2 regions of the Bradyrhizobium sp. 1(2017) genome follow, and region 2 is predicted to be linked to the other one. Evidence: predicted binding sites of a transcription regulator. Region 2 holds the regulator's gene; the other holds the start of a gene.
The links. The regulator LexA, encoded in region 2, represses DNA repair genes until DNA is damaged. The targets are predictions, from matches to a motif close to TGTTCNNNNTGTGTTCNG.
Positions count from the first base shown of each region.

Region 1: HAP40_RS00890 (YifB family Mg chelatase-like AAA ATPase) is a predicted target of LexA. The motif match lies at 4,584-4,601, and genes of this name have one in related genera.

Region 1 is NZ_CP050022.2:187,577-195,433, forward strand. It holds gene HAP40_RS00865 (type II and III secretion system protein family protein) at 1-1,210, shown strand, start outside; gene HAP40_RS00870 (CpaD family pilus assembly protein) at 1,306-2,040, shown strand; gene HAP40_RS00875 (AAA family ATPase) at 2,037-3,326, shown strand; gene HAP40_RS00880 (tetratricopeptide repeat protein) at 3,333-4,106, opposite strand; gene HAP40_RS00885 (PilZ domain-containing protein) at 4,187-4,432, opposite strand; gene HAP40_RS00890 (YifB family Mg chelatase-like AAA ATPase) at 4,660-6,198, shown strand; gene HAP40_RS00895 (hypothetical protein) at 6,297-6,764, shown strand; gene HAP40_RS00900 (PAS domain-containing hybrid sensor histidine kinase/response regulator) at 6,890-7,857, shown strand, end outside.
Region 2 is NZ_CP050022.2:4,488,180-4,496,036, forward strand. It holds gene HAP40_RS21275 (HAD family hydrolase) at 1-577, shown strand, start outside; gene HAP40_RS21280 (hypothetical protein) at 730-936, shown strand; gene glp (gephyrin-like molybdotransferase Glp) at 1,165-2,376, shown strand; gene lexA (transcriptional repressor LexA) at 2,554-3,255, shown strand; gene HAP40_RS21295 (hypothetical protein) at 3,660-4,097, shown strand; gene HAP40_RS21300 (ComEC/Rec2 family competence protein) at 4,236-6,518, opposite strand; gene HAP40_RS21305 (DUF2171 domain-containing protein) at 6,614-6,847, opposite strand; gene HAP40_RS21310 (hypothetical protein) at 7,020-7,640, shown strand; gene HAP40_RS21315 (nuclear transport factor 2 family protein) at 7,655-7,857, opposite strand, start outside.

The DNA of each region.
Region 1 (7,857 bases), 3.6 Mb from region 2:
CTCATCCCAGCGCGCCTATATCATCGGCGGTCAGGTCGGCCAGACCAACGTCGTGTTCTTCTCCGCCGACGGCCAGCAGGTCGCCTCCTACGACATCGCGGTGAAGCGCGACCTCAACGGCATGCGCACGGCGCTGCGCCAGTCGCTGCCGGGCGTGCAGATCGAAGGCGTCGGCGACAGCGTGATGCTGACCGGCTCGGTGTCGAGCCCGGTGGAGGCGCAGCAGGCAGGCGACGTCGCCGCCAAGCTCGTCGGCGGCTCCGACAAGGTCGTCAACAACATCGTCGTGCGTGGCCGCGACCAGGTGATGCTCAAGGTCGTCGTCGGCGAAGTGCGCCGCGACATCGTCAAGCAGCTGGGCGTCGATCTCAGCGCCAGCCTGAACGCCGGCACCGCAGTCGTCAATTTCAACAATTCCAATCCGTTCGCGGTCTCGGGCGGGCCGATCGTCGGCAGCAACGGGCTCGGCGTTGCCGGTCTCGCCAAGGGCGTCGCCACCGTGAGCGCCACGATGCGCGCGATGGAAAGCGCCGGCGTCATGCGCACGCTCGCCGAACCGAGCCTGACCGCGATCTCCGGCGAATCCGCGACCTTCATCGCCGGCGGCGAATTCCCGATTCCCGCAGGATATTCCTGCGATCCCGTCACCCACGTCTGTACCACCCAGGTCACCTACAAGAAGTTCGGCATCTCCCTCAACTTCACCCCGGTCGTGCTCAGCGAAGGCCGCATCAGCCTTCGCGTGATGACCGAGGTCTCGGAGTTGTCGAATACGAACTCGATCACCCTGACGCAGGCGGTGTCCTCGACCTCGAGCAACTCGATCACCATTCCTTCGATCCAGACCCGCCGCGCCGAGACCACCCTGGAGATTCCCTCCGGCGGCTCGATGGCAATGGCCGGCCTGATCCAGCAGCAGACCAAGCAGGCCATCAACGGCCTGCCCGGCGTCGACCAGGTGCCGATCATCGGCGCGTTGTTCCGCAGCCGCGACTTCGTCAACAACGAGACCGAGCTGATGGTGATCGTGACGCCCTATGTGGTGCGTGCGGTCGCCCAGAAGGAATTGTCGCGCCCGGACGACGGCTTCGCGCCGGCCTCCGACGCGCAGACGGCGCTGCTCGGCCGCATGAACCGCCTCTATGGCCTCACGCGCCGGGTCGATCCGATCAACGGCACGCCCGGCGATTTCGGCTTCATCATCGATTGAGACGAACGGTGGTCCCGGAAACGGGGCTTCCGACACAGGACGTCTGAACTGGACTTGGGGAACGGCGCGGGATTTGGGGCAAGGGGGATGAAGCGATGACGAAGACGATGGGCGATCGACGTCGCAACTTGAAGATCGCGCTGACACTGACGGGGCTCTCCGTCATGCTGGGCGCCTGCAACACCTCCGGTGAGATCGTCACCCAGACGGTGCCGACCGATTATCGCCAGCGCCATCCGATCGCGGTGCAGGAGGGCAAGCGCTCGATCGTCATCTTCGTCGGCAAGTCACGCGGGGGCCTTTCGGCCGAGCAGGGCGCCGACGTCGCGGGCATCGCCCGGGACTGGGTGCGTGAAGGCACCGGCTCCGTCGTCGTCGACGTCCCCGTCGACACCGCGAATTCGCGCGCCGCTGCGGCGACCTATCGGGAAATCCGCTCCGTGCTCGCGGCCGGCGGCGTGCCGTCGCGCGCCATCGTCCAGCATCCCTATCGCCCCGAGGATCCCGGCCTGCTGCCGACGATCCGGCTGAGCTATTCCAAGATCAGCGCCGTGGCCGGCCCCTGCGGGCTGTGGCCGGAAGACGTTGGTCCGAACATCCTCAACCCCGACTACAGCGAGAACCGGCCGTACTTCAATCTCGGCTGCGCCAGCCAGCGCAATCTCGCGGCGATGATCGACAACCCCGCCGACCTCGAGCAGCCGCGCGGCGAGACACCCGCCTATACCGCACGACGCAACATCGCCTTCGACCGCTATCGCAAGGGCTCGACGACAGCGACCTCCTATCCCGAGGCCGACAAGGCCAAACTCAGCGAAACCGGCAAATGACTGGCATCCACGACGAAGAGGCGGACGATCCGCGGCACCCCGACGAGCACATTGCGCCGGTCCCGCGTATCTCGGTGCAGGCCTTTTGCGAAACCGAGCAGACGCTCGCCGCGGTGACCGCGGCGGGGCAGGATCGCCGGCTTGCCAAGGCGCATCTCACCGCCAGGGACGGCGGCCTCGCTGCGGCGATCGAAGTCTACGAAACGATGCCGACGCCGAACGTGATCGTGATCGAATCCGACGGCACCCGTGACATCCTGGAGGGGCTCGACGACCTCGCCGGCGTCTGCGACCCCGGCACCCGCGTCGTCGTGATCGGCAATCCCAACGACACCGCGCCCTATCGCGAGCTGGTCCGCCGCGGCGTCAACGATTACGTGGTCGGACCGGTCGAGACGCTCGACGTGGTCCGCTCGATCTGCAGCCTGTTCTCGGCGTCCGAGGCCATCATCACCGGCCGCGTCATCGCCGTGGTCGGCGCCAAGGGCGGCGTCGGCGCGTCCACCGTCGCGCACAACGTGGCCTGGACCATCGCCCGCGACCTCGCGCTCGATTCCGTCGTGATCGATCTCGACCTCGCCTTCGGCACCGCGAGCCTCGACTACAATCAGGACCCGGTGCAGGGCATCGCCAATGCGGTGCTGTCGCAGGACCGGCCGGACACGGCGCTGCTGGAGCGCCTGCTTGCCAAATGCACCGAGCGCCTCAGCCTGCTGGCCGCGCCCGCGACGCTCGACCGCGTCTACGATTTCGGTGCCGAAGCTTTCGACGCGGTGTTCGACACCTTGCGCATGACCACGCCCTGCATCGTGCTCGACGTTCCCCACCAATGGTCGGGCTGGACGCGCCGCGCGCTGGTCAATGCCGACGACATCGTGATCGTGGCCGAGCCTGATCTCGCCAATTTGCGCAACACCAAGAACATGCTGAGCGTGCTCAAGGCGGCGCGCCCGAACGACCGGCCGCCGCTGTACTGCCTCAACCAGGTCGGCATGCACAAGCGCGCGGAGATCGAGGTCAAGGCCTTCGCCAAGACCATGGAGAGCCAGCCGCTGGCGGTGATCCCGTTCGATTCGAAGCTGTTCTCCACCGCCGCCAACAACGGCCAGATGATCGCGGAGGTCTCCAAGAGCCACCGCACCACCGAGCTGTTCCAGACCATGGCGAACCGGCTCGCCGGCCGCGGCGAGGTGAAGAAGCCGAAGCGCTCGCTGCTCGGACCGCTCCTGAAGAAGCTGAAGGGCAAGTCGGGCCGCAGCTCCGCGCCGCATCGCAAGGCGTCGTAGGCGCGGCTATTTGTCCGCCCGCTGCTGCTTCTTCGCCAGCAGCTGCCGCAGCGCCGCGACCTTTGCCGCAGCCTCATCCGGCGGCAGGTCGGCCTTCACGAGGATTTCAGCCTCAGCCTCGCGGCCTTGCAATCCCAGCACGAGCGCGAGATTGGCACGGATCCGCACATCGTTCTGATTGCGCTGATGGGCGCGGCCGAGCACCTGCTCGGCCCGCGGCAGATTGTTCTGGAGCATGTAGGACAGGCCGAGATTGGACAGGACCTGTGGCTCGTCGGGCACGATCTTCAGGGCGCTCGCATAATATTGCTGCGCCTCCTCGTTGCGGCCGAGCTGATCGAGCGCCGCGCCTTGCGCCGACAGGATGCGCCAGTCCGGATCCTCGGGCGAATGCGCGCGGCCGAGGACGTCGAAGGCCTGCTGGAAATTGCCGTTGTCGGCGAGCGCGCGGCCATAGCCGGCGAGCAGCGCCTTGTTGCTGGGATGGCCGAGCACGGCCTGCTCCAGCACCGCGACAGCCTGCGCGCGCTGGCCGGTCTCGCGCAGCGCCTTGCCATAAGCGAGCGCAATTGCGGGCTCGCCGGGCTTGGCGCGGTAGCGCTCGCGAAGCGCGTCCATGTCCGACCTGGCTTCGGCCTTGGCGGCGGTTTCAGACCTGACGCCGAGCGCGCCGGTCACATCCTCGATGCCATTGGTCTGGCAACCGCCGAGGATGAGCACCATGAACGCGGGAAGCAGGAATTTCGCCGGAGGAAAGGCGGGAGACGAACGCTTGGGCATACTCTGATCACTCGGCGACTGATCAGGGATGCTTACCGATTAACGCTAAAACCGGGTTAAAGAGGGTAGCCTTTGACGGCTTAGTCGGTGAACTCGGCGCCGAACTCGCAGCCGATGCGCCAGCGCAGGCGGCATTGGCGGGAATAATCGGGCGCGAAGATGATGGTGAATTGCGGCGGCACTTCCAAAAATTCCGCCACCACTTTCACGCCACCATCGGAGATGTCCGTGATCGTGCAATCCCGCGGCAGCGAGCCCGCACCGAAATGAATCTTGGCAAGCCGGCTGCACACCCGGCGTTCGCTTCTCCGGCGATTTGCAAGCATTTGAACTCTTCACCCGTTAGACCACGGCCCATCCCGCAAGCGTAGGAGTAGCGGACATTCGTTGGAATGTGCTGAGGAGAGCCGCTCGCATTCGAGGCGTAGTGTCCGCTTCACGTTTACGATCCGTTAGGGCTTGCGCCGCTCCCGACTATGTTCCTGTATTGTTCTTGCGGAGCGAGGCGCCGCCTGCTACCCTCGATTGAGCAAAGGGCAGGGCTGGTTCGGGCATGGTTCAGCGGGTTTCTACCGTCGCCTTTGAGGGGATCGAGGCCCGCGCGGTCGACGTGCAGGTGCAGGTCGCCCCGGGCCTGCCGGCCTTCGCCATCGTCGGCCTGCCGGACAAGGCAGTGTCGGAGGCGCGCGAGCGGGTCCGCTCGGCCCTGATCGCCTCGGGGCTGGCGCTGCCGGCGCGGCGGATCATCGTCAATCTGGCGCCGGCCGACCTGCCCAAGGAGGGCAGTCATTACGACCTTCCCATCGCGCTCGGGCTGATGGCGGCCATCGGCGCGATTCCGCCGGATGCGCTGACCGGCTTCACCGTGCTCGGCGAGCTTGGCCTCGACGGCTCGATCGCGCCGGTCGCAGGCGTTCTGCCTGCCGCGATCGGCGCCAATGCGCGCGAGGAAGGCCTGATCTGCCCCGCCGCCTGCGGGTCGGAAGCGGCTTGGGCAAGCCCCGACATCCAGATCATTGCAGCTCACTCGCTGATCCAGATCGCCAACCATTTCAAGGGCACGCAGGTGCTGTCGCGGCCCTCGCCGAAGGTGCACGAGGCCGCGGCATCGTCCCTCGATCTGCGCGACATCAAGGGCCAGGAGAGCGCCAAGCGGGCGCTGGAAATCGCGGCCGCCGGCGGGCATCATCTGTTGATGATCGGCGCACCCGGCGCCGGTAAGTCGATGCTGGCGGCGCGCCTGCCCTCGATCCTGCCGCCGCTGTCGCCGAGCGAGCTGCTCGAGGTCTCCATGATCGCGTCGGTCGCCGGCGAGATCGAGGGCGGCGCACTGACGGCGCGGCGCCCGTTCCGCTCGCCGCATCACTCCGCCAGCATGGCCGCGCTCACCGGCGGCGGCATGCGGGCAAGGCCCGGCGAGATCTCGCTGGCGCATCAGGGCGTGCTGTTCCTCGACGAATTGCCGGAGTTCGATCCGCGCGTGCTGGATTCGCTGCGCCAGCCGCTGGAGAACGGCGAGGTCGCGGTGTCGCGCGCCAATCACCGCGTCACCTACCCTGCCCGCTTCATGCTGGTCGCGGCGATGAATCCCTGCCGCTGCGGCAACGCCTTCGAGCCCGGCTATGCCTGCAAGCGCGGCCGCATCGACCGCTGCACGTCCGACTACCAGGCGCGCATCTCCGGTCCCCTGATGGACCGCATCGATTTGCGCATCGAGGTGCCGGCGGTGACCGCGGCCGACCTGATCCTGCCGCCGCCGGCGGAAGGCTCGGCCGAGGTCGCGGCGCGCGTGGCGGCGGCCCGCGACATCCAGCTTGCGCGCTATGCCGCTGCCGGCCTGCCCAAGGTCCGCACCAATGCCGAGGCGCCGGCCTCGGTGCTGGAAGAGATCGCCAAGCCGGATGTGCAAGGCGCCAAGCTGCTGCGCGATGCCGCCGAGACCATGCGGCTGTCGGCGCGCGGCTATCACCGCGTGCTGCGGGTGGCGCGCACGCTCGCCGATCTCGACAACGCCGACAGGATCGGCCGGCTCCACCTCGCCGAGGCGCTGTCCTACCGCGCACTCGCGGAGGATGTACGGCAGATGGCCTGATCATTCCGCGCATCAACCCGGCGGTAACGAGTTTCCTTTACGCTCTGCAAACCATAAGGCCCATCAGTTCCCGTACAGGGCCCGGCGAGTAGAGTGTCATGTTGCGTCTCAAGATCCTGGCCTCCGTTGTTCCCCTGTTGGCGGCAGCTGTGTTCGCCCGCGCCGAGATCGGATCGGTCTCGCATCCCTGCATCGCCCTCGGCGACACCTCGGTCGAGCTCACCTCCCTGTTCTGGACCGCCGGCGTGCACGTCGCCTTCACCGACGATCCCGCGCAGGCGACGGTGCGGGTCCAGGTCACCGACAATGCGGACGTTGCGGACTTCGCCGTGGTGGACGACGGTCTCGGTTCGGACTCGGACACCTGCCAGGCCGGTCCGTCGACACGCCTGATCTCGATCGCCGCGCAGCCCGTCGACGGCGGCGAGGTGATCTACCTCTCCACCGAAGGGCCGGCTGATTACCGCATCTATGTGCGCTCGAAGACGTTCTCGCAGCGCGAGGCGGCTGCGCTGATCGTCGGCGCCCGCGGTGGCCGTAGCCACTTCCAAGCCGCCTCGCTCTGAGACGTTAACACTTCGTCAACCCTGTCTGGAGGCGGCGCCAGAGCCTCAAGCTGTTCGCAAGGTCGAGGCGACATCGTCGCACAGGGCGAACGCGGGGTTTCGGACAAGAGTCGGGGTCGGTGGTGATGGGTCGGACGTTCCGGATCAAGGTGCGCATGCGCCGCTTCAGGCGACAGCATCCGCGGATCGCCTTCGCGCTCCGCTCCTTCATGATCTTCACGGCGACGTTCGGCGCCGCCTATGGTTTCGTCTCCGGCAGCCGCTCGGAGAATTCGGGCTACGATCCGAATGCGTTTGCGATCGGCGCGAGCTTCCTGTTCGCCCTCGCCTGCCTCGGCCTTGCCACGCTGAGCATGCGGCTGCGCTTCGTCAACAAACGGCTGCGGACCCTCGCCGCCCACAACGAGGCGCTGATCGACCGGAACTGGGAGCTCAAGGAAGCCGAAGAGCGCGCCCGCAGCCTGTTCGAGCAGCAGGGCGACCTGATCGTGCTGCGCGACACCAACGGCCGCATCACTTTTGCCAACGACGCCTATTGCGCACTGGCCGGACAGACGCGCAGCGCGCTGGTCGGCACACGCTTCGATTTCGACGTGCTGGAGCAGGGCGACAGCGCGCGCGAGAGCAACGGCACACGCATTCACGACCAGAGAATCGCAACAGAGCTCGGCGCGCGCTGGATCGCCTGGCGCGAGGGCTATGTCCGCCGCGATGCCGGGCAGCCCGCCGAACTGCAGAGCGTCGGGCGCGACGTCACCGACCGCACCGAGACCGAACGCGCCCTGTCCGAGGCGCGCGACCAGGCCGATGCCGCCAACCGCGCCAAATCGCGTTTCCTGGCGATGGCCTCGCACGAAATACGCACGCCCCTCAACGGCATCATCGGCATGGGCGGCCTCCTGCTCGACACCAATCTGACGCCGGAGCAGACGACCTATGCCAGGGCAGTGAAGACCTCGGGCGAGGCGCTGATGGCGCTGATCGAGGAGCTGCTCGATTATTCCAAGATCGAAGCCGGCAAGCTCGATCTCGAGCAGCGCCCCTTCGCCCTGTCAACGCTGGTCGAGGAAATCACCGAGCTTCTGGCGCCGCG
Region 2 (7,857 bases):
CGGGCGCGTGGTGCTCGACATCGATTTCTCCAAGGCGATCGCCTGCTGGGCGGGACATGCCGGCTGCCAGCCGGAGGCCATCGTCGCGCGCTATGTGCGTGACGAGGCCTACCGGCTGCACGAGGTCGGCAAGATCAGCGACGAGGATTATTTCCAGTCGTTGCGCACCTCGCTTGGAATCGGCATTTCGGATGCGCAGTTTCTGGAGGGATGGAACGCGATCTTCGCCGGCGAGATGCCTGATATCGCCGAGCTGTTGCCGCGCGCGGCCAAGCAGATGCCGATCTACGCGTTCTCCAACACCAACCGGCCGCATATCGACTATTTCTCGAAGGAATATGCCGGCGTGCTCGGACATTTCCGCGAGCTTTATTTGTCGTCCAGCATCGGCCTACGCAAACCGGATGCGGAGGCGTTCGACCACGTCGTGACGGCGATCGGTGTGCCCGCCAGCCGAATCGTATTCTTCGACGACCTTGCCGAGAACGTCGAAGGGGCGCGGGCACGCGGCCTCACCGCCGTGCACGTCACCTCGCCCGGCGATGTCGGGAACGCGTTGAGGGCGCTGGGCGTCTGACCGCCAGGCGGGCTGGTTCGGGGGCGCCGGAACTAAATTTACGGGTGGCGAGGAACCGAATTCCTCTGTGCATTTTTATACAAAGTTCCGGGAACGAATGGCTGCGTCAGGACTCATGAGTCCGTTGGGACTTCTACATCGGACTGATCGACGTGCTGGGCAAAACCTATCTGACGAAGCAAGCCTCTCTCCTGCTCGAGTTTGCAAGAACCACCTCGGACTCTGAGCTGTCCGCCAAGCTGATCAGCAAGGCGGCCGACTTGAAATCCCAGGCCGACCCGATGCCCGACAAGGATCAAGGCCCAAAAGCTCCTGATGTCGCGCTGGACGGCGGCCCGGACCGCCCCAGCGGGAGTTGACCGATGCTGGCCGTGGCGCTCGTCCTCCTCGTCCTCGCCATGGCTATCCTCTTGCCGGTCTGTCTCGCCTTTCGGATCATGCCGCGGCGGATCTGAGCCGCCGTTCTGAACGAAAATATCGATAGGCGGGACGAATTATCCTGCGTCGCCGCTTTTTGCCTCTGCGCCCGCACTCGGCTAGAACTCTCGCTGCCGATTGCCCGAGCGGCCCAGCAGGAGATTTCACTTTTGGCCCTGATGCCGGTTTCCGACGCGCTTGCCGCGGTGCTGGCGGGTGCAGAGCCGCTGCCTGACGAGACGGTCGCGCTCGATGCAGCCTTCCACCGCGTGCTCGCCCGCGACGTGGCGGCACTGCGCACGCAGCCGCCGGAGGCGATGTCCGCGATGGATGGCTACGCGGTGCGCGCGGCCGATGCGGCGACGATTGATTCTCAGCTGACGGTCATTGGCGAGGTCGCGGCCGGCCGGCCATTCGCCGAGACGGTCGGCTCCGGCGAAGCGGTACGGATCTTCACCGGCGGCGTGATCCCCAATGGCGCGGACGCCGTCGTGATCCAGGAGGATACCGTTGCCGACGGCAGGCGCGTCACGATCAAGGAAGCCGCGGCTGCCGGGCGGCACATCCGTCCCGCAGGCGTCGACTTCTCCGAAGGGGATGTGCTACTGCGCAAGGGAGTTCGCCTCACCGAGCGCGATCTCGCTCTCGCCGCCGCCATGAATTACCCGCAGCTTGGCGTCTGCCGCCGCCCCAAGGTCGCGATCCTCGCCACCGGCGACGAGCTTGTGATGCCGGGCTCCACGCCCGGCCACGGCCAGATCGTCTATTCCAACGGCTATGCCCTACACGCGCTCGCGCGCAGCGAGGGTGCCGAGACCATCGACCTCGGCATTGCCGCCGATACGCTGCAATCCACCGCCGCCGGCATCCGCCGGGCCCGCGAGAGCGGCGCCGACGTCCTGATCACCACCGGCGGAGCCTCGGTCGGCGACCACGATCTGGTCCAGCGGGCGCTCCGGGACGAAGGCATCTCGATGGCGTTCTGGAAGATCGCGATGCGCCCGGGCAAGCCGATGATGCATGGGCGGTTGGGCGCGATGCGGGTGATCGGCCTGCCCGGCAATCCGGTATCATCCTATGTGTGCGCCTTCCTGTTCATGGTGCCGCTGATTCGTGCCTTGTCGGGCCGGTCCGTGATTCATCACCGCCACGAGCGCGCCGTGCTCGGCCGCGACGTGGGCGCAAACGACATGCGCGCGGATTACCTTCGCGCGCGTCTGGAAGAGCGCGACGACGGCACGCTCGTTGCGCTCCCCCTCCATCTTCAGGATTCCTCCCTGCTTGCGAATCTTGCTGCGGCACAGGCACTTCTCGTGCGCATGCCGTTCGCGCCCAAAGCCGAGGCCGGTACGCCTTGCGAGGTGCTGCGCCTGCCCGCCTGAACGGTCCCGCCACACGCATTCCGCGAACTTCGTCGCGTTCACGGTAAATTAAGCAGTTGCGGAACACATATCGAACATATAGTGTCCGTTCATGATTTGTTTCGAGCATGTAGCGGTTCGCCGCTTCAATTCAGCGTCTCGGAATCGAACGACATCAACCGGGGGACTTTGGTCGAGATGTTAACGCGCAAACAATACGAGCTTCTGCGGTTCATCAGCGAACGTCTGAAGGAAAGCGGCGTGCCGCCCTCCTTCGACGAGATGAAGGATGCGCTCGACCTGCGCTCGAAGTCGGGCATTCATCGCCTGATCACCGCGCTCGAGGAGCGCGGCTTCATCCGCCGCCTGCCCAACCGCGCCCGCGCGATTGAAGTCATCAAGCTGCCGGAGCTGCAGGCCGCAGCCGGCAACCGCCGCGGCTTCACGCCAAGCGTCATCGAGGGCAATCTCGGCAAGGTGCGCACGACCTCGAGCCCGCCCGCGGACGAGGGCGAGCGCCCCGTTGCGGTGCCCGTGATGGGCCGCATCGCGGCCGGCACGCCCATCGAGGCGCTGCAGACCCGCAGTCACACCATCAGCGTACCGCCGGACATGCTCGGCTCAGGCGAGCACTACGCGCTCGAAGTGCGCGGCGATTCGATGGTCGAAGCCGGCATCCTCGACGGCGACATGGCCCTGATCCAGCGCAACGAGAGCGCCGATACCGGGGACATCGTGGTGGCGCTGATCGATGACGAGGAGGCGACGCTCAAGCGCTTCCGCCGCCGCGGCGCCTCGATCGCGCTCGAGCCCGCCAACGCCGCCTACGAGGTACGCATCCTGCCGCCCAACCGGGTGAAGATCCAAGGCAAGCTGATCGGGCTGTACCGCAAGTACTGAGAAAGCACTGAGACGACCAGCGGTCATTCGATACCAACGATTCCGATTGGAGCGGACCAGGTTGCCCGCTCCGGCTGGATGGTCTTTCTGGTACTGCGCAGATTGTCCGGCACTTTTCCAGCGCGGTCCTCGGCGTACCGCCGCGAAGCTCATGCTTTGCGACCTCAAGGGATCGACGAGACAGCGATGCGTCGACGCCCGCGCACCACTGACGCCGGCATTCGCCGAATGCACTGAAGCGGGCTTTGTTCCTAATAGATTTGAAAAAATAATGTGATCGCTTCCCGCGAACACCAGCCGCAGATTTGCCCACAACCAAGCAGAGCGTTGTATGCTTCCACTCTGATAGAGGCTTGCGCCTCCGAAAGAGGCGCGGGTTGCTATCATCGAAAGAGGAGCACCCGATGTGTGACTACAGCCTGCATGCCGTTGCATCGCGGCCCGCCGAAGTCGGCGAGACGATCGTGTCGACGACGTTTCGCGGCACCTCGACGCGTGGCTTTGCTTCTGCGGCCGATCCGACCGTGGCCGTCTGCCTGCTGCCGGGAACGGAGCTCGCCTTCGCCGACAACGTCCGTTACGACAATCGCTGGATCTGGACGCGCACCATCAACTCCCGCGTCGGTAAGTTCGGCAAGATTGATCCGCAGATTCCCGATCGCCATCACGACGCGATCGAGTTTCCGGACGGCAAATATGTGCTGGTGACGCAGCTCGTCGAAGGTCAGCGCGCAACCGTGCTGCAATTGCCGGTGACCCAGCCGATCGGCGAGCGCGAGCACAAGCCGCAGATCATCACCGACAGTCGGCCGAGCACGACGCGCCGCCTGCCGATCGACTGATGGGCCGTCCCCGGCCGCCCAGGTCGGGCCTGGATCAAATGCCATCGCCGGCCCTAGCCGGCGAGATGGTATGGTTTGTGTCCCGGCGGAGTTCCGGTCGGACCCGGACCAACCTCGCAGACCAACTCCTCGCAATTATCATTGATCGTCGGCCTGCAAGTCGGCCTCCGCCGGCGTTGCGTCGCGGTTGCGGGCTGCCGCCGCCTTGGGCGCAAGGCTCCCGCCGAAATCACCCTCGCCGGCGCCGGCCGGCAGCCAGGGCCGGCTTGTCCCTCTCGCCCTCACCGCCTGAACCGCAAAACCATCGCCACGCTGCGACAACGCCAGCGCGCCCTGGCTCGTGAGCCGCTGCCGATCGATCACCATCGCCGCGCAATCCGGCGGCGCGGGTCGCGCGGTCACCACCAGTGCGGCGCGGCTGCAATCATCAGCCAGCGCGTCGATGCGCAAGGACAGCGCGACCAACCGGCCATCGGCGAGAGGCGTCACACAGCCGGCCTCGTCGCACGACACGCCGTCGGCCAGCGTACTGCTCGCGGCATCGCGCCGATCGGCGTCGGCCGCTAACCACTCCCTCAGCAGAAAGCTGTCCTTGCTCGCGCGCATGACAAGCAGCTGCCCGTCCCGGCCCCGAACCGCAACGCTCGCGCCGTCTCCGGCAATCAGGATGTCGGGCGGCCGCACCGACATGGCCCAGGCGATGGACGCCAGCAGCACCAGGGCGCCGGACCAGCGCAGGGGCGTTCGCAACAGGCCCATCACGATGATGCCGAGGCTTGCCGCCATCAACGGCGCGATACCGAACGCCGGGATGCGGCCGATGGCGCCCGGCAGAGCCGACACCCAGCGCGACACCGCAACCATCCAGTCGATGCCGATTCCCATCAGCCACCAGAACGCGCTGTCGAGCCCGAAGGGTGCCGCCAGCAGTCCCAGCAGCCCCGCCGGCATCACCAGTGCCGAGACCACCGGCATTGCCCCGAGATTGGCGAGGACACCGTAAGGGGTCACGCGATGGAAGTGGAAGGCGGCATAGGGCGTCGTCGCCAGCCCCGCTATCAGCGAAGCCAGGAACAGCATCGCGATCTCGCGGCCGCCCCACAGCGCGACGCGAGCCGTTGCCGAATGATCGGGCGAGGCAAACAGGTTCGGCATGCCGATCTGCACCAGCGCGACCAGCCCGAGCGTTGCCGCAAACGACATCTGGAAGCTCGGATGCACCAGCGCTTCAGGTGCGACCGCGAGCACGATCAGCGCCGCCACGGCCAGCGTGCGGAAGGTGATTGCGCGGCGATCGACCATGACTGCGATCAGCACCACTGCGGTCATGAAGAACGAGCGTTGCGTCGCGACCTCCGCGCCCGACAGCAGCAAATAGAACGCGGCCGCCACCAGCGCGGCGGCCGCCGACCATTTCTTGATGGCAAAGCCGGCCGCGAGCCCCGGGATCAGCGCCAGCAGCGCGCGCACCGCGAAGAATACGACACCGGCAACGACCGCCATGTGATAGCCGGAGATCGACAGCACATGGCCGAGGCCCGAGATGAACATGGCATCGTTGACGGGCGCGGTGATGGCGTCGCGCCGCCCGGTGAGCAGCGCCGTCGCGATCGCGCGGTTGTCGCCCTCGAGTGTCGCGCGGATACGCGCGTCGATCGCATCGCGCAGGCCCTGCATGAAGGCCGCATAGCGCAGCCGCAACCCGCCGGCGTCGGGCGGCACTGACGCCGTGATCGCGCCCATTACGAAGCCGGAAGCACCGATGCCCTGGAAGAACATGTCGCGCGAAAAGTCGTAGCTGCCGGGGCGCACCGGCGAGATCGGCGGCATCAGCCGTGCCTTCAGCTGCACGAAGCTGCCGACCTCGGGAGCCGTGCCCTTGCGCACCGACAGTCGCACGCGCTCGAGCTTGACCTCGCTGCGCTGGGCCTCCATCGCGGTGACGCGCAGCACGAAGCGGTCGGTACGCTCGCGGATGTCGCGCGCTTCCACGAAGCCCGACAGCGACACCGAATAGAGCGGTTTTGCCAGAACAGTGTGCGCGACGCGCGCCGTCTTCCAGGTCGCCACGGCAAAACCGGCGGCAACCGCCGCAATCAAGATCGCGGGGACAAACAGCCGGCTCCGCCGCAGCAGGACAGCGCCGAGCAGGAGCGCGACGGCCGTCGCGGCGACCACCCACAGCACGGGCTCGTGGTCGGCGGCGAAATAGAGCGCGATGCCGCCGCCGAAGGCGACCGGCACCCACGGTAACAGCCGCCCGGAACCGGCCTCGGCACGCACCCATTCCCGCAACGTCCCGACGATCGCAGGCCAGAGGCCGAAGCCCACCGGCACCAGCCCGCCAGCCGGCGCGGCGCGGCCGACCGGCCACGTTCCAGCTACTCCCTGGGAGCGTCCTGGCCGGCCCGGCTCCGCCATTCTCTGCACCTTGCGATATGCGACGGGTGCAGAGGCTACCGGAACGTGCAGATCAACGAATAGCGGTACGGATCAGGAACAGGCGGCGGAGCGCCCTACTTTTCCTCTTCCATGGTCACGGCCACCGACGCCTTGGCCGAGAGGCGGACCTTGTTGCCCTCGACGCCGGCAACGAGCCCCTTGTCGATGAAATGATGATGGCCCTTGTGGCTACCCTCGCCGCTGTCCTTCTTCGTCAGCTTGATGCGGTTGCCCTCGACGCGATCGACGGTGCCGACATGGACGCCGTCGGCGCCGATGACTTCCATATGCTCAGCGATGTTCTGCATGTCTGTTGTCCCTTCCAAACAACCGACAACGCCGCAATCACAGATCAGTTCGATTGAGGATTGTCCATTCGCAGCGCCGAGATACGAGACGACAGCTACCATACTGCCTGTTGTCTTACACCTTCAGATTGTGTTGTTTATGCCCGCAACAGGCAGGAACGGGAATCAGGAAATGTACATCGCTATTCGATTGGGCGTGTTGGCTCTGTCATTGGTCTGCGCCCGTCAAGCGGTTGCTGACACAGAATTCGAGCAGAAGGTTCGCGACGGCTTCGCTCGGCATCCGGGGTACAGTGTTGTCTTCATGGATGTGCGCTTGGTTGAAGACGGTTCGAAAACCCTCGATTGCTCGGTACCCATAGTATACGTCTCGTCGGCGCGTGGATTGTCATCCATCAAACTCGGACGAAAAGAGACATCAATATTCGGCCACTCCGTTTCCGAGGCAACGTATGGCGGCGCTGATCTGCTCGCTCCTGGAACTTACGTTGTCAATTACGTGACCTGTTCGCACTATCTGAACCTGAGAGGCGAGTTCGCCCGGTTTCGGGTCGGCCCGGACGAGATCGTCAATCTTGGATCCCTGGTCATCGACTTCAAGCGCAACCCGCAGCAATTTATGCAAAAGGCAACGTTTACGGGGCGCACAAGGGTGGAGGATCTGAGCGAGAACGCTAAGGCCTCTCTGACAGAGCGCTCGCCGGTCATCTTCCCCAAAGCAGCAAAGCGCTACATGATTCCGAATCCGGCGACATCCGGTAGTTCGGCCCCCGCGTCAGTCAAAGGCAACTGAGTGAAGCTGGCGCGTCAGATCAGCGGTGTCTTCGCCGAGGCGTGGTGATTGACGATCTTCCAGTCACCGTCCTCGCGGACGATGACCCAGCTCATCTTGACGACGAGGTCGTCCCGCTCGCCGGCGAGGTCGAACGTGATGGTCGCGCCCATGTTGATGAGGTCGGGGCCGGCCTGCGCTGCGTTCACCTCGGAAAACGCCGCGGCCGGCTTGCGCC